4 regions of the Bacillus sp. HSf4 genome follow, and region 1 is predicted to be linked to each of the others. Evidence: predicted binding sites of a transcription regulator. Region 1 holds the regulator's gene; each other region holds the start of a gene.

The links. The regulator Rex, encoded in region 1, represses fermentation and respiration genes when NADH is low (regulators of the CRP and FNR family bind a similar motif). The targets are predictions, from matches to a motif close to TTGTGAAATATTTCACAA.
Region 2: a site for Rex is predicted at 2,086-2,103, ahead of P3X63_RS21365 (formate/nitrite transporter family protein). Genes of this name have one in related genera too.
Region 3: a site for Rex is predicted at 1,876-1,893, ahead of arcA (arginine deiminase). Genes of this name have one in related genera too.
Region 4: a site for Rex is predicted at 3,156-3,173, ahead of pflB (formate C-acetyltransferase). Genes of this name have one in related genera too.

What each region holds. Positions count from the first base shown of each region.
Region 1 is NZ_CP120679.1:683,644-688,996, reverse strand. Features, by position in the region: gene P3X63_RS03475 (CPBP family intramembrane glutamic endopeptidase) at 1-372, shown strand, start outside; gene P3X63_RS03470 (YdiK family protein) at 372-560, shown strand; gene tatC (twin-arginine translocase subunit TatC) at 602-1,378, opposite strand; gene P3X63_RS03460 (twin-arginine translocase TatA/TatE family subunit) at 1,385-1,558, opposite strand; gene P3X63_RS03455 (redox-sensing transcriptional repressor Rex) at 1,601-2,245, opposite strand; gene moaC (cyclic pyranopterin monophosphate synthase MoaC) at 2,242-2,754, opposite strand; gene P3X63_RS03445 (ABC-F family ATP-binding cassette domain-containing protein) at 2,902-4,830, shown strand; gene tsaD (tRNA (adenosine(37)-N6)-threonylcarbamoyltransferase complex transferase subunit TsaD) at 5,062-5,353, opposite strand, start outside.
Region 2 is NZ_CP120679.1:4,136,299-4,141,651, reverse strand. Features, by position in the region: gene P3X63_RS21375 (NAD-dependent malic enzyme) at 1-741, shown strand, start outside; gene P3X63_RS21370 (DUF1259 domain-containing protein) at 763-1,152, opposite strand; gene P3X63_RS21365 (formate/nitrite transporter family protein) at 1,220-2,023, opposite strand; gene P3X63_RS21360 (fructosamine kinase family protein) at 2,227-3,096, shown strand; gene P3X63_RS21355 (cytochrome ubiquinol oxidase subunit I) at 3,477-4,883, shown strand; gene cydB (cytochrome d ubiquinol oxidase subunit II) at 4,870-5,353, shown strand, end outside.
Region 3 is NZ_CP120679.1:4,167,870-4,173,222, forward strand. Features, by position in the region: gene P3X63_RS21505 (YitT family protein) at 48-884, opposite strand; guanidine-I (ykkC/yxkD leader) riboswitch at 975-1,080, opposite strand; gene argR (arginine repressor) at 1,254-1,694, shown strand; gene arcA (arginine deiminase) at 1,981-3,216, shown strand; gene argF (ornithine carbamoyltransferase) at 3,248-4,255, shown strand; gene arcD (arginine-ornithine antiporter) at 4,312-5,353, shown strand, end outside.
Region 4 is NZ_CP120679.1:2,124,781-2,130,133, reverse strand. Features, by position in the region: gene dacB (D-alanyl-D-alanine carboxypeptidase/D-alanyl-D-alanine endopeptidase) at 1-1,354, shown strand, start outside; gene P3X63_RS10875 (glycosyltransferase) at 1,481-2,974, shown strand; gene pflB (formate C-acetyltransferase) at 3,274-5,353, shown strand, end outside.

The DNA of each region.
Region 1 (5,353 bases):
ATGCAGCTCATTAACACAATACCGCTGATGATATTCGTCTCTTCCGTATTCGGTCCGATTCTCGAAGAAATCATTTTCAGAAAGATCATTTTCGGCGCTATTTACGAAAAAACGAATTTCTTCATTGCCGCTCTGTTCAGTTCAGTGCTTTTCTCGGTTGTCCATATGGATTTCTCACACCTGCTCATTTATGCGGCAATGGGATTTACGTTCGCCTTTTTATACGTCAGAACAAACCGGATTATCGTTCCGATTTTCGCCCATGTCGCCATGAATACGCTCGTTGTATTGATTCAGACTTTCCAAGGGCCTATTGAAGAATATTTGGAACGGCTCGAGAAAATGCAATTGATTATTGGAGGATTTTTATGATGAGAAGCCCTGTGTTTTGGGGGGTCATTTATTTATTGACAGGCGTGCTGTTTACTTACCTGGCATCCACCTCACCGGGAGGCATATGGTCTTTTTACACCATTCTGTTGATGCTTTTCGCCGCCTATAATATCAGTATTTCCTTCAAAATGTTCGCCTTGTCGGGCAGAATGAAGCGAAAAAAATAAAGAGCCCTTTCGAGCCATTCCCTTTCCGCGGGAATGGCTCTTTATTTGCTCTGGTCTTTCAAAAACGCCTGGTTTTCCTCCTGGATGATCGTTTTTTGCGCCTGTCTGTAAGAGATTCTTGAAATCACGATACTGAGCTCATAAAGCAGCAATAAAGGCACAGAAACCATTAAATGAGACAATACTTCAGGCGGTGTGATGAGCGCCGCGATAACAAACAAAACAAAATAGGCGTACTTTCTGATTCTGGACAAAAACATGGGCGTCACCAAACCGAGCCTCGTGATAAACATGATCACGACAGGCATCTGAAACAATAAGCCAAAAGGAAGCGTTAATTGCAGCAAAAACTGAAAATATTCATGAATTCCGATGACCTGATTGACGTTCAAATCATCGGAGATCCTCGTCATAAAATCGACGACAAACGGAAATAAAATAAAGTAAGAAAAGGCAATGCCGCCTAAAAAAAGTATGATCGATACCGGAATATAGCTGAGCGTCACTTTACGCTCTTTTTGATACAGCCCGGGGCTGACAAAAGCCCACAGATGATATAAAAGAAGCGGCGAAGTCAAGACAGCGCCGATGATGAAAGCAAACTGCACATACACAAACAAAGGGTCAGTCAGCTTAAACGCGTTAAGCGTGAGCAGCTTTGCTTCATCCGTCTGCTGCAGATAAATGATCAGCGGCTTTGCCAAAAAAAAGCCTGCTGCAACAAAAACGACAAAAAAGAAAAAAATCATCATGAGTCGTCTTCGAAGTTCTGTAATATGTTCTACCAGCGACATTTCTTTTCCCTTCATAAATGTCATCCTATCTTACTGATCTTCCTTCTTTTTATCCGTATCGTCGTCAGCCAACCCTTTTGTCGCATTTTTAAATTCCCGCAGCGTATTTCCGGCCGCTCTTCCAAGCTCCGGAAGTTTTTTCGGGCCGAATACTAAAAGCGCCACCACGACGATTAAAATAAAGCTTCCAGGACCGATTGGCATCAATGCCTGCCCCCTTTCCTTTACTTTTAAGCTTCCCGTTTTTCACTTGTCATTCATTGAATAATGCTTCAGAAAATACACGAGTGACTGCAGTTCAACCGCCAAATCTATATGATGAATTCGAATGTGGTCCGGCACATTCAAACGAGCCGGCGTAAAATTTAAAATCCCTTTAATGCCCAGCGCGACCAGCCTGTCTGTGATGGATTGCGCGGCTTGGGCCGGAACCGTCAAGATGGCGACGGGAATGTCATCCGTCATATGTTCTTCAAGGGCGTTTAAGTCATAGACCGGAACGCCGCCCACCTCGGTGCCGATTTTATTCTCATTGATGTCAAAAGCCATGGCAATTTTCGTATTGTTGTTTTTGATGAAATTGTAATGGAGAAAGGCTGTCCCTAAATTCCCCACACCGATGAGTGTTACGTTTGTCATTTCATCCTGATCAAGCGTCTTTCTGAAAAAGGACAACAGATAATTGACATTGTAGCCGTAACCTTTTTTGCCGAGGGCGCCAAAGTAGGAAAAATCCCTGCGTATGGTAGCGGAATCGACCTTGACGGCATCGCTCAGCTCAGCGGATGATACACGCTGTTTTCCGGATGCATGAAGGTTTTTTAGAAAACGATAATATAACGGCAGCCGTTTTGCTGTCGCTTGCGGAATTTTTGAATGATCCATGTTCATAGACGATCCTCCATGTTTACATCAGCTTTTTCCTTTTTGTAGCCACCGTTTTTCCCGCCAGTCTTTTCGAGAAGACATGTCGGTCCTATCACCATTCCCTTATCCGCCGCTTTGCACATGTCATAGACGGTCAACGCACAGACGGAGGCGGAAGTTAACGCTTCCATTTCCACACCTGTACTCCCTCTCGTCTTGACTCTAGATTGAATATGCAGCACGCTTTTCTGTTCTTTTTCCTCCCACCGAAAGGCAATATCAACTCCCTTGAGCGCGATCGGGTGGCACATCGGGATGATGGCGGAAGTTTGTTTTGCCGCCATGATTCCGGCAACCTGAGCCACTGCCAGCACATCGCCTTTCCCGATTTCCCGGTTGTTGATTTTTTCATGTACTTCTTTATTCATGGACACACTTGAGACGGCTACTGCGGTGCGGACTGTAGCTTCCTTTTCACTGATGTCAACCATCCTCGCTCTGCCCTGTTCATTAAAATGTGTAAATTCATTCATGATCAAAACTCTCCTTATAACGATCATACACTATTTTTTTCGTTCTGTCTTTTTCTTTTGGTTAAAATCTTCCAGACTTCACTTAATTGTTTGCTGACTGCCGGTTGATAGGCTACACTTAAAATAGCAGACAAGAGGTGAAATATCATGATGATCTTGCAAGTCAATCAGCTCGCAAAATCGTTTGGGGCTGATACTATTTTAACGAATATAAAGCTGGAAGTCAGATCAAAGGACAGGATTGCGATCGTCGGACGCAACGGAGCCGGAAAATCGACTTTCTTAAAAATCATCGCAGGAAAGCTGTCATATGAAAAAGGTGAAATCATCAAGCCGAAAGATTTAACGATGGGCTACCTGGACCAGCACTCAGGGCTTGATTCAAAGCTGACGATTAAGGAAGAACTGCTGTCGGTATTTGAATTTCTCAAGAAAATGGAACAAGAGATGCGTTCGATCGAAGAGCAAATGGCGCATGCTGATCCGGGCAAGCTGAACTCTTTAATGAAAACTTATGACAGGCTGCAGCAGGAGTTTAAAGACAAGGGCGGCTACCAATATGAAGCCGAAGTCAGATCCATCATGCACGGACTTGGTTTTGCCGGGTTTGATGATAACGCCCGCGTTCAGGACTTGAGCGGAGGACAGAAAACGCGGCTCGCTCTCGGTAAAATGCTTTTGACAAAGCCCGATCTCCTCATTCTCGATGAGCCGACGAACCACTTGGACATCGACACGCTGACATGGCTTGAACAATATTTGCAAAACTACAGCGGAGCGATTTTAATCGTGTCCCATGACAGATACTTTCTCGATAAAGTTGTCACACAAGTTTACGAGATTTCCCGCTCCCAGAGCAAAAAATATATCGGAAACTACAGCTCTTATCTTAAATTGAAGGCAGAGCATCTTGAAAAAGAAACGAAGCTGTATGAAAAACAGCAGGATGAAATCGCCAAGCTGCAGGACTTCGTCGACCGCAATTTAGCCAGGGCTTCAACGACAAAGCGCGCACAGAGCAGAAGAAAGCAGCTTGAACGGATGGAAGTCATGGATAAACCGCTGGGTGATGAAAAGTCGGCGTCCTTTCGCTTTGACATTTCAAGGCAAAGCGGAAACGATGTGCTGCGGGTTCAGGATTTAACCGTCAGCTATCAGGATCAGCCCCCGCTTCTCCGCTCGCTCGATTTCCACATTACCCGCGGTGAAAGTGTGGCGCTCGTCGGACCAAACGGAATCGGCAAATCGACTCTGCTTAAAACGCTGGTAGATAAACTGAAGCCTGTATCGGGAGCGATTGCGACAGGCTCGCATGTCACAATCAGCTACTACGATCAGGAACAGGCTGAACTGACATCGTCAAAACGCGTGCTCGACGAGCTTTGGGACGACTATCCCGAGATGAATGAGAAAGACATTCGAACTTGTCTCGGCAACTTTCTATTCTCCGGAGACGATGTGTTAAAGCCGGTACACGCTTTAAGCGGCGGGGAAAAAGCGCGGCTCGCTCTCGCCAAGCTGATGCTCCAAAAAGCCAATTTTCTTATTCTTGATGAACCGACAAACCATCTTGATTTAGACAGCAAAGAAGTATTGGAAAACGCTTTGATCGATTATCCGGGAACGATATTATTCGTGTCTCATGACCGCTATTTTATCAATAGAATCGCTACGAAAGTATTTGAGCTCTCCCCTGAAAAAATCGAGGAGTATCTGGGAGACTACGATTACTACACAGAAAAAAAAGCACAGCAGCTTGAGCTCGAACAGCTGGAAAAACAAAAAGCAGATGAGCCCAAGAAAACAGCTTCTGAAAAAGCGGGCGCGAAACGCAGCTATGAAGAAGAAAAGGAATGGAAAAGAAAAGAACGACAGCGACAGCGCCGCATTGAAGAAATCGAAACAAGAATTACGGGTATCGAAGGGCAAATCGAAAAAAATGAAGAACTTCTTTGTGAACCGGATGTCTTTCAAGACCATGAAAAAGTTCAGGATATCCACTCCGAAAACGAAAAGCTCAACCTCGAGCTTGAACAGCTGTTATCGGAATGGGAAGCACTTTCTACAAATGAATAAATGAAAAGCAGACCGCTTCATATTATGAAGCGGTTTTTTGTCCACAAAAGAAAACCTTTGTTATTAAGAAAGAAAACGTTTTACCCACAATATCCACAAAAAACATAATGTTTATACACATTATCAACAAGTAAAAAAGGTCTATAAAATAGGCTTTATTAAATTATACACAAGGCTGTGGATGTGTGTTAATAATTTGTTAATAACTTTTACCGCGTAAAAAAACCCCACTTACGTGAGGTTTTGATAAGAAGTCAGCTCAAGACCGGGGTTGCCATTCATATCATATCTTCCCCTGATTCCTTTTTCAAAAGCGACGGTTCCTGCCGCGGCGATCATCGCTGCATTATCTGTGCATAGCGAAAGAGGCGGAATCAGAAGCTCAATCTCCGGATGGTTGCTGAATGTCTGTTCAAGCGCCGTTCTAAGCCCTTTGTTTGCCGCAACCCCTCCGGCCAGCAAAACCTGTTTGACGCCATAAGCCTTTGCCGCACGTTCCGTTTTGGTTACGAGCACATCAATG
Region 2 (5,353 bases), 970 kb from region 1:
AACATTTCGCCCGGATTTAGCGGGATTCTCCTTGAAGACATCGGTTCTCCGCATTGTTTTGAAATCGAAGAGCGCTTGAAAAACAATTTGAACATCCCGGTGATGCATGACGACCAGCACGGCACCGCTGTGGTCACGCTGGCGGCGGCGATTTCAGCCGCTAAAAGCGCCGGCGTCGACTTAAAGCAGGCGCATGTCGGCCAAATCGGGCTCGGAGCAGCTGGGGTTGCCATCTGTCGGATGTTCATGGCTTACGGTGTCAAACGGGTTGTCGGAACGGATAAATCATTGGAAGCGATGGCCCGTTTGGAAAATTACGGGGGACACGCGGCTGAAAGCATTGAAGAGCTGATGGAAAGCTGTGACATCGTCATCGCCACTACCGGTGTTCCAGGTTTGATCAAGAAACAATGGGTTCGTGAAGGCCAGGTGATTTTGGCTCTTTCCAATCCGAAACCGGAGATTGAGCCTGAAGATGCGCTTGAGGCGGGTGCAGCCTACGCCGCTGACGGCCGGTCCGTCAACAATGTCCTTGGATTCCCGGGCATTTTCAGAGGCGTGTTGAACGCAGGGGCGGAATCGATCAGCCATCCGATGCTGGTCGCAGCAGCAGAGGCGATTGCATCCTGTACAAAACAAGGCGACCTTGTGCCAGATCCGCTGAATCCCGACGTTCATGAAATCGTCGCTGAAGCGGTGGAGAGAGTCGCGCTTTCTGCGATGGGAAAAATGAATGAATAAAGAAAACAAACAGCTGCCGTTTTATTGTAAAACAGATAAAGCGGCAGCTGTTTTTCTTGCAAATGTTAACGGCGATTCCACTGACTGAAAATGGATGTATAACAGATTCGGTTCAGTGAACAGCCAATGGTTATGCAACGCGCTGATGATCAGGCCCTGATCGGTCAGCTTTTTTGTGAAAACCGGGATTTCTTTCGGCAAAATCGCGATTTCCGCCATGTTGAGGGCGATGCCGTTTTGATCAAGCGCTTCGAACATGACTTCCTCCATCCCGACTCCCCTGCTCGGCCTCCCCTGAACTCTGATATTTAAGTGCCGGTTGATACTGACGGAGCAAACGCCGTTTTCGACGTGCGGTTCTCCATTTAAAATTTGTCCGAACTGCCGGCAAATCGTTTGAAAATGCTGCATGTCCGCGAACCTCCCATTTTAATGTCACCTGATTTTATGAATGAAGGCTCGGTTTCATGATCATTTATCAGTGCGGTTTTTTGATGATTTCTTCGCCGTTTGCTTCCGGTTTGTTCGCATAGTTATACATGAACCCCATCATAAATGCTCCGCCGACCAAATTTCCCAATGTAACCGGAATGATATTGTGGACGGCACCGGCCAGGGAAATCGTTTCAGGATGGTCTGTCACCAAGGCGACGGCAAAAGTGGCCATGTTGGCAATGCTGTGTTCGTATCCGGAAATAAAGAAAGTAAAAACAAACAGCATCATGGAGAACATTTTCGCCCCGTCGCCCTTTTGTGACATCGGCACAAAGAACGCCAGACAGACGAGCCAGTTGCAAAGAATCGCTTTAAAAAACAATTCGATGGCTGGCGTATTCATTTTATGCTCGGCAACGCTCAGCAAGAAGCCGGTGGAAGACGAATCTTTCAATAGGCCGCTTGCAAAGATGATGGTTGCGAATAGGACGGCGCCCATTAAGTTTCCCGCATAGCTGAAGATCCACATCTTGATGACATCAGTCCAGCGCATTTTTTTGCGAAGCGCTGCAAATGTATAATAAAACGTGTTTCCCGTGAATAAATCTCCCCCGCCATAGACAATCAATATAATGGCTCCCCCGAATGTGACCGCTGCAATTGGATATGTGAACGGAGACCCCTCAAGATAAAAAAGGTTCCCTGTTTTAAATGCTACGATCACGCCGAATCCGATGAACATGCTTGCCAGTATAGAACGAAGAAGATAATGAAGACGGCTTTGTTCGAATATTCCGTATTTTTTCAAAGCAAGCTCTTCTACGCGAATCAGCGATTTAGTTTCCATGTTTACCACCACCAAGTATTTACTAAGAAGTCTTTTGAGTACGACTTAAGTATAGCAGGATATTGTGAAATATTTCACAAATATAAATGACTTTTATGTGAACAACAATCTATAAAACATGTAAACATCTCAGAAACCCTTCACCTGCCGAACTCTTTTCATTTCCGCATAAGGTTTGTTATAAAGTGAGTGGGGGTGACAGTATGGATGTCAAAACAACCATTGAAAAAGCAGTCACATCAGCCGGAGTGGGCCGCTTCATCAAACAGGTGAAGGAAGCGGGAGGAGGCGACATCAACCGGGCGTTTCTCGTAGAAACAGACGAAGCTCATCTGTTTATCAAGTTAAACGAAGGAGTGCCTGCCGACTTTTTCGAAAAAGAAGCCATGGGGCTGCATGAACTTGGCAAAACAGAGGCGGTGTTGGTGCCGGAGGTTCTGGCTTATAACAGCCAGAAGGATTTGGAGCGTTTTCTCGTACTATCATATATCAAAAGCGTTCGGTCGGACAAAACGGAAGAAGAGTTGGGAAGACGGCTCGCGGCCATGCATCATGCGGAAAAACCTTATTACGGGCTGTCGTATGACAATTATATCGGCACATTCAAGCAGGAAAACGGCAAGTATGCGAGCTGGCATGATTACTATCGGGACAAAAGGCTGCTGCCGCAGATTGCGGTTGCGCAGGACAAAGGGTTTTTAAGCGGCCGGCAGGCCAAACGTCATATCCGTCTCGCTGAATCGATCGGCCGCTGGCTCCCGGATCGCCCCCGCGCATCTGTTCTGCACGGTGATCTGTGGGGAGGCAACTGGATAGCGGGGGAAGGCGGCTCTCCATATCTCATCGATCCGGCTGTTCTGTATGGCGACTGCCGGATGGATCTGGCGATGACCGCTTTATTCGGCGGTTTTACGGATCGGTTTTACCGCGCTTATGAAGAAGCTTCAGGCGAGCCGCTGGACCGGGAAATATGGCCGCTTTATCAGCTTTTTTACGTCTATTTGCATTTGAATTCGTTTGGCTGCAGCTATCTGCCCCATGCTGAGAACATAGTAGAGCGGTATATTGGGTGAAAAATGGATATAGGCAAAAGATACCGATTTTGTGACAGGTATTGGACACCCTTCAAAGGGTGTTTTTTTATTGATCGGCGTGCTTTCTCCATGGGTCATGGTAAATAAATCCTATTAGCTGTCAAAAAAAGTTTAAAGTTTAGTCAATGTTTGGACACAAAATAAACCATTTTTTAGGTAATTAGATCTTTTTTTCTATGAATAAACGGTGTAAATTACTTATATAAGAAGTCGATAGATTGATTTATAAGTCTATTGGATTAATTTTCGGCCAATCACTTCAAAGGGCGTTTAACAGCGTCACCTTTCATCAATCTATTGTGAAATGTTGAACAAACTTCATGATCTGTGATCAACTTTGGAAATGGAGGAAGCAGGGGATGAACGAATTAATCTTAGCCAGATTTCAATTTGCTTCAACAACGATTTTTCACTTTATTTTTGTGCCGATGTCGATCGGGCTTGTCTTTATGGTTGCATTGATGGAAACCCTTTATGTGACCAAGAAAAAAGACATTTACAGGACGATGGCTAAATTTTGGGGGCATTTATTTTTAATTAACTTTGCCGTCGGTGTAGTGACAGGTATTCTGCAGGAATTTCAGTTCGGAATGAACTGGTCGGAGTACTCCCGCTTTGTCGGGGATGTGTTTGGCGCTCCGCTTGCTGTGGAGGCGCTCTTGGCATTCTTTATGGAATCCACTTTTATCGGCCTGTGGATATTCGGCTGGGATCGCCTGCCGAAAAAGGTTCATTTGCTGTCGATTTGGCTTGTTTCGCTGGGCACTATGCTGTCGGCGTTTTGGATTTTGGCGGCCAATTCATTTATGCAGGAGCCTGTTGGTTTCGCGATCAAAAACGGCCGTGCGGAAATGACCGATTTCTTCGCCATCATCAAGAATCCGCAGCTTTGGGTGGAATTTCCCCATGTCATTTTCGGCGCGCTTGCAACCGGTTCATTTTTTATTGCCGGTGTGAGTGCATATAAAATGCTGAAAAAACAGGAAATGCTGTTTTTCAGAAAGTCTTTTCAAATCGCGCTGGTTGTGGCGCTGGTTTCCGGCCTCGGCGTGGCTTTCAGCGGGCATGAACAGGCACAGCATCTGATGAAAAGCCAGCCGATGAAAATGGCGGCAAGTGAAGCGCTTTGGGATGACAGCGGCGATCCGGCGGCATGGACGGTTTTGGCCAATATTGATTCGGACAAGCAGGAAAACAAATCAGAAATCAGCATTCCGTATGCGCTCAGCTACCTGGCGTACAAACAATTCAGCGGTGATGTGCCGGGAATGAAAACATTGCAAAAACAATATGAAGAGAAGTATGGCGAAGGAAACTACATTCCGCCGGTGAAAACGACGTTCTGGAGCTTCAGAATCATGGCCGGCGCCGGGATATTGATGATTTTTGCCGCTTTAACCGGTCTTTTCCTCAGCTTCCGCAAAAAACTTGAGTCAAGCAAGTGGTATTTGCGGGCGATGGTCGCACTGATCGCGTTTCCGTTCATCGCGAACACGGCGGGCTGGATCATGACTGAGATCGGACGCCAGCCGTGGACGGTCTTCGGCATTTTGACGACGGCGCAATCCGTTTCACCGAACGTATCGGCGGGAATGCTTCTGTTCTCGGTTATCGCGTTTACCGCGATTTATCTCGTGCTGGCGATCGTTCTTGTTTACTTGTTTATCCGCGAGATTAAAAAAGGGGCTGAACATCATGAGCATCATCATGATGGCTCTGTATCGACAGACCCGTTTGATCAGGAGGTTTACCATGGTATCTCTTAATGAGCTTTGGTTCATATTGGTCGCTGTGTTGTTCGTGGGATTTTTCTTTCTGGAAGGTTTTGATTTTGGCGTCGGCATGGCCACCCGGTTTCTGGGACGGAATGAGCTTGAACGGAGGGTGATGATCAATACGATCGGACCTTTCTGGGATGCGAACGAGGTCTGGCTGCTGACCGGGGGAGGCGCGATTTTCGCGGCTTTTCCGAATTGGTATGCGACCATGTTCAGCGGATACTATATACCGTTCGTCTTTGTCCTGTTGGCATTGATCGGCCGGGGCGTCGCTTTTGAATTCAGAGGAAAAGTGGAGGCGGCTAAGTGGAAGAAAACATGGGATTGGGTCGTATTTTTCGGCAGCATTCTGCCTCCGTTTTTGTTCGGCGTTTTATTCACAAGCATTCTGCGGGGCATGCCGATCGATGCTGATATGAATCTTCACGCCGGTTTTACGGATTACGTGAATCTTTATT
Region 3 (5,353 bases), 940 kb from region 1:
GTCAAAAGAACGAAAAAAAGCTGCCGATCTTGTTCGGCAGCCCTTTTTTATTTCGAGATATCAACAAATCCTTCACCAAATACATCTCTGACATCATGGATGATGACAAATGCTTTCTTATCCGTGCTTTTGATGATTTTTTTCAGCATGGACAGCTCCTGTTTATTGATCACAATATATAAAATTTCTTTTGAATGGCCTGTGTAATGGCCCTTCCCTGACAGTACCGTGACCCCGCGGTCCATCAGCGTGTTGACTTGTGCGGCAATTTCATGCTTGTGCTCGGAAATAATCGTGATCGCTTTTTTCGTGTTAAGCCCTTCAATAATGAAGTCCATGACCTTTGTTGCGATGTAAAGCATGACAACCGTAAACATCAATTTCTCCGCCCCGATGATAAAGTAGGAGCTGAATACGACCACCAAGTCAATCATCAATAAGGCGTAGCTGATGTTCCAGTCAAAATATTTATTGGCGATCCGGGCGAGAATCGCGGACCCGGCGGTGGTTCCGCCGACGCGGATGATCATGCCGATGCCGACGCCGGCAAATACACCGGCAAAAATCGTGCTGATGATCACTTCATCAGCCGGTATCACCCAGTCTTCTGTGACATGCAGAAAGAATGAATTGGCGACGACCGCAATGATCGTGTAAATCGTCGTTTTTTTATCTAAAAAGCGATATCCGATGATGAGGAGAATCCCGTTCAGGATAAAATTAGTAATGCCCGGCGACCATGCAAACACGTAGTATAAAATAAGCGTGATCCCCGTGACGCCCCCCTCTCCCAAATCGTTCGGAATCGCAAATAGATTCACGGCCAGAGCAAAGAAAAAGGCTCCTATCGTAATCATGATCATGTCCATTGCTTTCTTTTTCATATCGTCAACTCCTTTTTCGAAAATGAAGTGATGTATGTTAAAACACAATAAAAACCCAGGAGAACGCTCTTCTTATGAAGAAAGAGCCAAAACTCCTGGGCTTTTATCCCACCGTGTCATAACGATTGTTCGTTATGTGTTTTCTCTCGGACCAGACCAAGTGCGGTGCACCTGCGGAACCCTAGAAAACCACTTTTTCTACAGTTCTATCATTTTGTCATCTTCAAGCATTATAAGTGAATTTTCAGTGCCAAGCAAGCCCTTTTTCCAGTATAAAATAGTTGTTTTTTTGTAAAATAGCTTCCATGCACAGCCAACAAAACATCCTATAATAGTAGATATACGTGCTCGCCATAGGGAGGCCCTCATATGGAGAAACAGAAACGGCACTGGCTTATTAAACAAATCATTCTTGAACATCCGGTGGAAACCCAGGAACAATTGGCGGCCTTGCTGAAAAGCCGTGGAGCAGCAGCGTCCCAATCGACCATTTCCCGGGATATTAAAGAGATGTACCTCGTCAAACAGCTAAATGAAAACGGAAAGCTTGTCTATACCACGAACGCATCATTATCCGTCAACCCATCAAAAATTTTGAAGGATAAATTATCGGACGTTGTCCTGCAGGTGAGTCGCGCGGAAAACTTGGTCATCATTAAAACAATGCCTGGAAATGCCCATGCTATCGGCGTTCTTCTTGACAAGCTCGGACGCCCGGAAATGTTGGGCTGTATATGCGGAAATGACACCTGCCTTGTGGTTACCCCATCATCGAAAAACGCGCAATCATTCTGTGAACATTTTTGCTGATTGCCTGTTTGAACAAGCTGATCCCATCATGCGGATCGGCTTTTTATATTTCCCTAAAAAAATTTTAAAAAATGATCCTTGTAAAATATACACATTTTATACGTTCTTCACTTTGCCCTGACAAGAGATGTTTTTCGATATGTCATATTTATTCATTTTTGTTTTTGTGTCATCAAAAAACACGTGAAATAGATCACATTTTTGCTGTTATCGCTTTCACATCGCGTGATCTCCCGCTGTTTTAAGCTTTACATGTAACAAAAAGAGTGTAGGAGGCGGGATGAACATGACAGCACCGATCAACGTTTACTCAGAAATCGGCCATTTACAAACAGTCATGCTGAAGCGGCCCGGGCGGGAACTGGAAAATCTCACCCCCGAGTACCTGGGAAAGCTTCTCTTTGACGACATTCCTTTTTTACCGGCCGTGCAAAACGAACATGACCAATTCGCAGAGACCCTTAGAAATCAAGGCGCAGAGGTTCTTTATTTAGAGAAGCTGACCGCTGAAGCTTTGGAAGACGATTCAGTCCGTGAACGATTTATCAGCGAGCTTTTATCTGAGAGCAAAGCCGATATCAACGGGGCTTATCACAGACTGAAAGAATACTTGCTCTCCTTTGAAGCGGAAGCAATGGTCGAACGTGTGATGAGCGGCGTCCGCAAAAATGAAATCGAACTGGGGCTTCGCTCTCACCTGCACGAGCTGATGGAAGACCACTATCCATTTTATCTTGACCCGATGCCAAACCTTTATTTCACAAGAGATCCGGCGGCAGCGATCGGCAGCGGACTCACCATCAATAAAATGAAGGAACCCGCGCGCCGGAGAGAATCCTTGTTTATGCGCTACATCATTCAGCACCATCCGCGGTTTAAAGGACACGACATCCCCGTCTGGCTTGACCGGGATTTCAACTTCAATATCGAAGGCGGCGATGAGCTTGTGTTGAATGAAGAAACGGTTGCGATCGGTGTGTCAGAACGTTCAACCGCACAGGCGATCGAACGGCTTGTTCGCAATTTGTTTAAACAACAGAAACGGATTCGGCGGGTCCTTGCCGTGGAAATACCGAAAAGCAGGGCGTTTATGCACCTGGATACCGTCTTTACGATGGTCGACCGCGACCAATTCACGATTCATCCCGCCATCCAGGGACCTGAAGGACAAATGCGGATCTTCATTCTTGAGCGGGGAGAAACGGAAGACGACATTCATATTACAGAAGAGCACAACTTGCTGGAAGTGCTGAAGAAAACGCTCGGCCTTTCAGACGTCAACTTGATTTTCTGCGGAGGCGGAGATGAAATCGCTTCAGCACGCGAGCAATGGAACGACGGCTCCAATACGCTGGCCATCGCTCCCGGCGTAGTGGTGACTTATGATCGAAACTATATTTCCAACGCCTGCCTGAGAGAGCAGGGTATCAAAGTCATTGAAATCCCAAGCGGAGAGCTTTCCCGAGGCCGCGGAGGCCCGCGCTGCATGAGCATGCCGCTCTACCGTGAGGATGTAAAATAGGCGAATTCAACAGAAAAAGGAGAGAGAGAACATGGCAAAAACAATTGACTTAAAAGGAAGAAGCTACTTGGCTGAAAAGGATTTTTCTGAAGAAGAAATCCTATATTTGCTCGACCTTGCCCAAGATTTAAAAGACAAAAAAGCACAGGGAATCAGACACCGCTATTTGGAAGGCAAAAACATCGCTTTACTGTTTGAAAAACCGTCAACAAGAACGCGCTGTGCTTTCACTACGGCTTGCATCGATCTTGGGGCACATCCGGAATATCTCGGCAAAGACGACATTCAGCTCGGCAAAAAGGAATCGATTGAAGACACGGCAAAAGTCCTCGGCCGCATGTTTGACGGCATCGAGTTCCGCGGCTTTGAACACGAAAAAGTCATGGCGCTTGCCGAGCATTCAGGTGTGCCGGTCTGGAACGGCTTAACAGACTTGTGGCATCCGACACAAATGCTGGCCGACTTTATGACGGTAAAAGAACATATCGGACGCGTGAAGGGGGTCAAGCTCACCTATATCGGCGATGGACGGAACAATGTCGCCAACAGCCTGCTCATCGGCGGAGCCAAAGTCGGAATGGACGTCAGAATCTGCTCACCGGAAGACCTTTTCCCTGATCGGGAAATCGTCGAAATGGCGGAAGCTTTCGCAAAAGAATCAGGAGGAAAAGTGACCGTCACAAGCGATACAGACAAAGGAGTCTCCGGAGCGGACGTGCTGTATACCGATGTTTGGGTGTCCATGGGGGAAGAAGACAAGTTTGCCGAACGGATTCAGCTTTTAAAACCTTATCAAGTGAACATGGAGCTCGTGAGGAAAACCGGAAATGACCATGTCATCTTCCTGCACTGTCTGCCTGCCTTCCATGACCTTCATACAACATATGGACAAAGCGTCTACGAAAAACACGGCATCAAAGAAATGGAAGTGACAGATGAAGTGTTCCGCAGCAAGCACTCTAAAGTATTTGATGAAGCGGAAAACCGGATGCATACGATCAAAGCTGTCATGGCGGCTACATTGGGCGATCTTGACTGATAGGAAAAGGGTGAAAGATCCCCTTTTCCATTCTAAACCGAATGAGGTGACCAACAATGGCGGAAGAAAAAAAACTGGGGCTGTTTGCGCTCATCGCGCTTGTGATCGGTTCAATGATCGGCGGCGGAGCCTTCAATCTGGCCAGCGATATGGCTTCCGGGGCAGGGGCCGGCGCCATCTTAATCGGCTGGGTCATTACCGGTGTCGGTATGATTGCCTTGGCCTTCTCTTTCCAAAATCTGACGACGAAAAGACCTGATTTAGACGGCGGCATTTTTACTTATGCACGGGAGGGATTCGGCCATTTTATGGGCTTTAACAGCGGCTGGGGATACTGGTTCGCGGCCCTTCTCGGCAATGTCGCATATGGAACCCTGCTGTTTAGCGCTGTCGGCTATTTTATCCCCGTATTTGGAGACGGCCAAAACATCGCATCCGTTATCGGTGCAAGCGTGATTTTATGGAGCGTACACTTTTTGATTCTGCGCGGTGTCCAGTCCGCTGCCATGATTAATTTGATTACAACGATTTCAAAACTGGTGCCGATTTTTGCTTTTATCATCGCCGTCATCTTTGTTTTTCATCTTGATTTATTTACTCAGGATTTTTGGGGACAAGGACTGTCGCTTGGATCAATCGGTTCGCAAGTGAAAAGCACGATGCTCGTCACCGTCTGGGTGTTTACCGGAATTGAAGGAGCCGTTCTTTTTTCAAGCCGGGCCAAGAAATCGAGCGATGTCGGCAAGGCGACCGTCATCGGCCTGATCAGCGTGCTGGCGATTTACATCATGATCACCATGCTGTCGTTTGGCGTCATAAACCAGGAAAACCTGGCCGGTCTTCCCAACCCTTCAATGGCAGCCATCATGGAGCATATCGTCGGCAAATGGGGAGCTGTTCTGATCAACTTTGGACTGATTATTTCAGTGTTGGGCGCCTGGTTGGCCTGGACATTGTTCGCCGGAGAGCTGCCGCTGATCGCCGCACGTGAAGGCGTTTTTCCAAAATGGTTCGGAAAAGAAAACAAAAACGGCGCACCCACAAATGCGCTGACATTGACAAACGCTATCATCCAGCTGTTTTTGCTGACATTTATCA
Region 4 (5,353 bases), 1.4 Mb from region 1:
CCGGCTGTTAGAACAGGACCCGGATTTACAAGGCGCCCTCGCAGGGATCAGTGTCAGATCTCTGTCCACCGGCAAAATCCTCTACGGCCACATGGGGGATATTCGCCTCAGACCTGCTTCCAATTTGAAGCTTTTAACAGCGGCGGCCGCGCTCTCTGTGCTTGGTGAAGACTATTCCTTCAAGACAGAGGTTTTGACAGACGGCGTTCAGCGCGGCAAAACACTGAAAGGAAACCTGTATCTAAAAGGAAAAGGTGATCCGACATTGTTAACAAAAGACTTTGAGGAGATGGCTGAAAACATTCGCAAAAAAGGGATCACTTCAATTCGCGGACACCTTGTCGGAGATGACACCTGGTATGATGATGTCCGCTATTCCAGCGACCTGGCCTGGAGCGATGAAGATCAGTATTACGGCGCCCAGGTGTCTGCTTTAACAGCCTCGCCAAACGAAGATTATGATGCAGGCACAGTCATTCTCGAGGTGACCCCGGGCAGCAAAGCCGGAAAAAAACCAGCGGTGGCCGTTTCCCCCAAGACAAACGTTGTCAACGTCGTCAATCATGCCAAAACTGTCCCCGAGGGCAAAAAGAAGGACATCGAAGTGAAAAGGGACCACGGTACAAACACGATCCATATTCAAGGAACCATTCCGCAGGGAGCATCAAAAGTCAGGCAATGGGTTGCTGTTTGGGAGACTTCCCGTTATGCGCTCGATTTATTTAAAAAGGCGCTTCACCGCCAAGGCATTCACATCCTCGGAGACGCAAAAATCGGTGAAACACCGAAGAATGCGGAGCTCATGACGATTCATCAATCCATGCCGCTGTCAGAACTGATGATCCCTTTTATGAAGCTGAGCAACAACGGCCATGCCGAAACATTGGTCAAGGAAATGGGGAGAACGGTGAAAAAAGAAGGCAGCTGGGAAAAGGGACTTGAAGTGATGAGAACAGAGCTTGAAGCGCTTGGTGTTGATACAGATGCATTGCTGCTTAGAGACGGTTCGGGAATTTCTCATATCAATCTCCTTTCCGCTCATCAGATCACCAAGCTTTTGTATTCCGTCCAACATGAAGAATGGTTTTCCTCTTACATCCGTTCACTGCCCGTAAGCGGGGCAAGCGACAGAATGGTCGGCGGAACGCTTCGGAACCGATTGACAAACCCTTCGGTCAAAGGCAAAGTCAGAGCCAAAACAGGATCGCTTTCAACTGTGAGCTCATTATCGGGCTATATCGACACCAAAAGCGGAGACACATTGATCTTCTCCATCCTTTTAAACCAGCTGCTGGATGATGAAAAAGGGCAAGAGATCGAAGACAGGATCGCCGAAATATTAGCCGCTTCATAAACAACACCCATTTCCCAATCGGGCAATGGGTGTTTTCGGTGTTTATCGCGTACTTTTTTCGCTTTCGGCCATATAATGCTATGGGAGTGGGTTCCGATAAGTTTAACGACAGATAGGGGGAAACATATGAAAATATTGCTTGCTTATTATCGGTATTCTCCACACACAAACGGCCCATCCACCTATATTGATACACTTCGAAAAAGCTTAGAAGAAAAAGGACACACCGTCGATCTTATGTCACATGATAAAAGCTGGCTGAACATTCAAATCGCAGATCAGCAGTCAGCAGATAAACACAGCATGAAACGCGAGCTCATCCGCCGCTTTCAAACATCCTACACAGCAAAATATCCGCTGTGGATCTATTGGAGGGAAATGGAGCGCTACAGCCTGGAACAAGCTATTAAGCAGTTTGACATGAGCGGCTACGATGTCATCCACTGTCACGATTTTATGACGGCCAGAGCGATGGCCCGTTCCAAGCCCCCGCATATTCCGCTGATCGTATCGCTTCATAATTTTAAATATCACGAGGCAAAAGTAACCGGTGAATTTTACAATAAAACGGAACGTGAACAGCAGTATATGAAAATGGAAGAATGCCTGGGGGCGATGTCAGGCGACATTGTTGCCGTTCCCTGCCAGTGGCTGAAAAAACAGCTGATCCAAATCGGTGTCACCCCGTCCAAAATTCAAGTCATTCCATACGGCATCGTCAAGGAACCCTTTATCGAAAATGAAAATCCGGCGAAAAAAAGCCGAGATGAAGGCAAAAAAACCATCCTCTGCCCGGCCCGGCTGGTACCGGTAAAAGGGCACCGCTACCTGATTGAAGCCCTTTCCAAACTCAGCCGAGAACGGAAGGATTTTCACTGCCTGCTGGCGGGGGAGGGGCCGGAATTGGAAGCTTTGCAGCGTACAGCCGAACAGCTCGACATCGGGGCAGCCATTTCCTTTCTCGGAAAACGGCATGACATACCTCACTTAATGAACGGCAGCGATATCATTGTTTTGCCTTCACTGCATGATACTTTTCCGCTTGTGATCCTGGAAGGCCAATTTTCCGCAAAACCGATCCTGGCCGCAGAAGCAGGCGGCATAAAAGAAATCATCAAAGACGGCGCTGACGGATTGCTCGTTCCCACAGGCAACAGTGATGCACTTGCGGAAAAGCTGCGGCATTTGCTGGACGATGACGCCTTCCGCTCACAATTGGGAAGACGGGCGCGAGAAAAAGCCATGAAATATTGGGATATCAGCGTCCACATGGCATCGATGGAAAGGCTGTACCTAAAGTGCCAAGTCGGACAGCCTGCCTCCCTTGAACCTTCATCCGGAACAGAGCCTGATGTGGAGATCCTAAAGCAAATTGACCCGGGCATAACCGATCAACCCGGTTTTATTCTATCAGGAGAAATCCCGACGGACTTGAAAAGCCAGCTCAGGGAGCGGCAGCATTACATTCATGTCTATGACCTGTCAGGTGTTCTGCTGCAAACAAAGGCAGTCGAGCCGGAAGGAGTTTATGAGTTTCACCATCTCCCCGCCGGCAGCTATGTATTGAAAAGTACGCTTGAATCGTTCGGCAACCAAACGATCTCTGTCGGATGCCGATAAGGCTCGCCTCACACAAATAAGCCGGTCATTCAGCCACCGGCTTATTTGTGTGATCCAAACAGAGCTATACATATTTTATATAACAGTTTAGTGGAAAAGCTACTTATTATAGTACATTGTCATTCTGTAAACCAACGCTCTAACACGTTAAATAGTAGATGTTCAAAGAACTTTCGCAAACTTGTTAAGTATTTCACAAGATTGTGTGACTTTTTTCACATTCAAGTCTGTTATATTAACCATAAGATATAGAGGTAACAGCTGTTATATTAAATTGATTCAAAAAGAGGTGGATGAAAATGGAACAATGGAAGGGTTTCACTGAAAATGTGTGGCAAAAAGAAGTCAATGTCCGGGACTTTATCCTCAGTAATGTCGAGCCTTATCAGGGTGACGAATCGTTTCTCGAATCTCCAACAGAAGCCACAACAAGATTATGGGACCAAATCATGGATTTAAGCAAACAAGAGCGGGACAACGGCGGAGTCCTTGATATGGATACGGAAATCGTCTCCACGATCACATCTCACAATCCAGGATATTTGGACAAAGATTTAGAAAAAGTAGTCGGCGTCCAAACAGATGCACCGTTTAAGCGCTCGCTCCAGCCTTTCGGCGGCATCCGCATGGCGAAGCAGGCATGCGAGTCATACGGATTTAAGCTGGATGATGAAGTGGAAAGAATCTTTACAGATTATCGGAAAACCCATAACCAAGGTGTTTTTGACGCTTACACGGATGAAATGAAGCTTGCGCGAAAAGTCGGGATTATCACCGGGCTTCCTGATGCATACGGACGCGGACGCATCATTGGCGATTACCGCAGAGTCGCACTTTACGGCGTAGACTTTTTAATCAATGAAAAGAAGAAAGATGCAAAGGAAACCAGCCCGCTCATGTCGGAGGAAAATATCCGCCTGCGCGAAGAACTGTCTGAGCAGCTCCGTGCCTTGAATGAATTGAAGGCCATGGCATCAAGCTACGGCTATGATATTTCCCGCCCGGCCGCCGATGCAAAAGAGGCTTTTCAATGGCTCTACTTCGCGTACCTGGCAGCCATCAAAGAGCAAAATGGAGCCGCGATGAGCCTTGGCCGCGTATCGACTTTCCTTGATATTTACATCGAAAGAGATCTTAAAAACGGTGTGTTGACAGAACAGGAGGCCCAGGAGCTCGTCGACCACTTCGTCATGAAGCTGCGCCTGGTCAAATTCGCCCGCACACCTGAGTACAATGAATTGTTCAGCGGAGATCCGACCTGGGTGACAGAATCGATCGGAGGGATCGCACATGACGGACGGGCTCTTGTTACGAAAAACTCGTTCCGCTTTCTTCATACGCTTGATAACTTGGGGCCTGCACCTGAACCGAATTTGACCGTGCTTTGGTCTGTCAGGCTTCCTGAAAACTTTAAACACTACTGTGCGAAAATGTCGATTAAAACAAGCTCCATTCAATATGAAAATGATGATATCATGCGACCTGAATATGGCGATGATTACGGTATCGCCTGCTGTGTATCCGCAATGGAAATCGGCAAGCAAATGCAATTTTTCGGTGCCCGCGCCAACCTCGCGAAAGCGCTTCTTTACGCGATTAACGGCGGAAAAGATGAAAAACACAAGGTTCAAGTCGCACCTGAAATGCCGCCGGTCGCTTCAGATGTACTCGATTATGAAGAAGTCATGCACAAGTTTGATCAGACAATGGAATGGCTTGCCGCTCTGTACATCAACACGCTGAACATCATCCATTACATGCATGATAAGTACTCTTACGAAAGAATTGAAATGGCTCTGCATGATACAAACATTCTGCGGACAATGGCAACCGGTGTCGCGGGACTAAGCGTTGTGGCCGACTCGTTAAGCGCTATCAAATATGCCAAAGTAAAAGTGCTTCGCGATGAAAATGGCCTCGCTGTTGACTTTGAAACAGAAGGTGATTTCCCGAAATACGGTAACAATGATGATCGTGTGGACAGCATAGCTGTCGACATTGTCGAACGGTTTATGAAAAAGCTCCGCAAGCACCAAACGTACCGCGGGTCGCTTCATACGATGTCGATTTTAACGATCACATCAAACGTTGTTTACGGCAAGAAAACGGGAAATACACCGGACGGACGGCGGGCCGGCGAACCGTTCGCCCCTGGTGCAAATCCGATGCACGGCCGCGATTCAAAAGGAACGCTCGCCTCTCTGTCTTCCGTGGCGAAATTGCCTTACAACTATGCAATGGACGGTATATCCAACACATTTTCCATCGTCCCGAAAGCGCTCGGCAAAGATGAAGAAACCCGCGCCGTTAATTTATCAAGCATTCTTGACGGCTATGCTGCAAAAACAGGACATCACTTAAATGTGAACGTCTTCAACA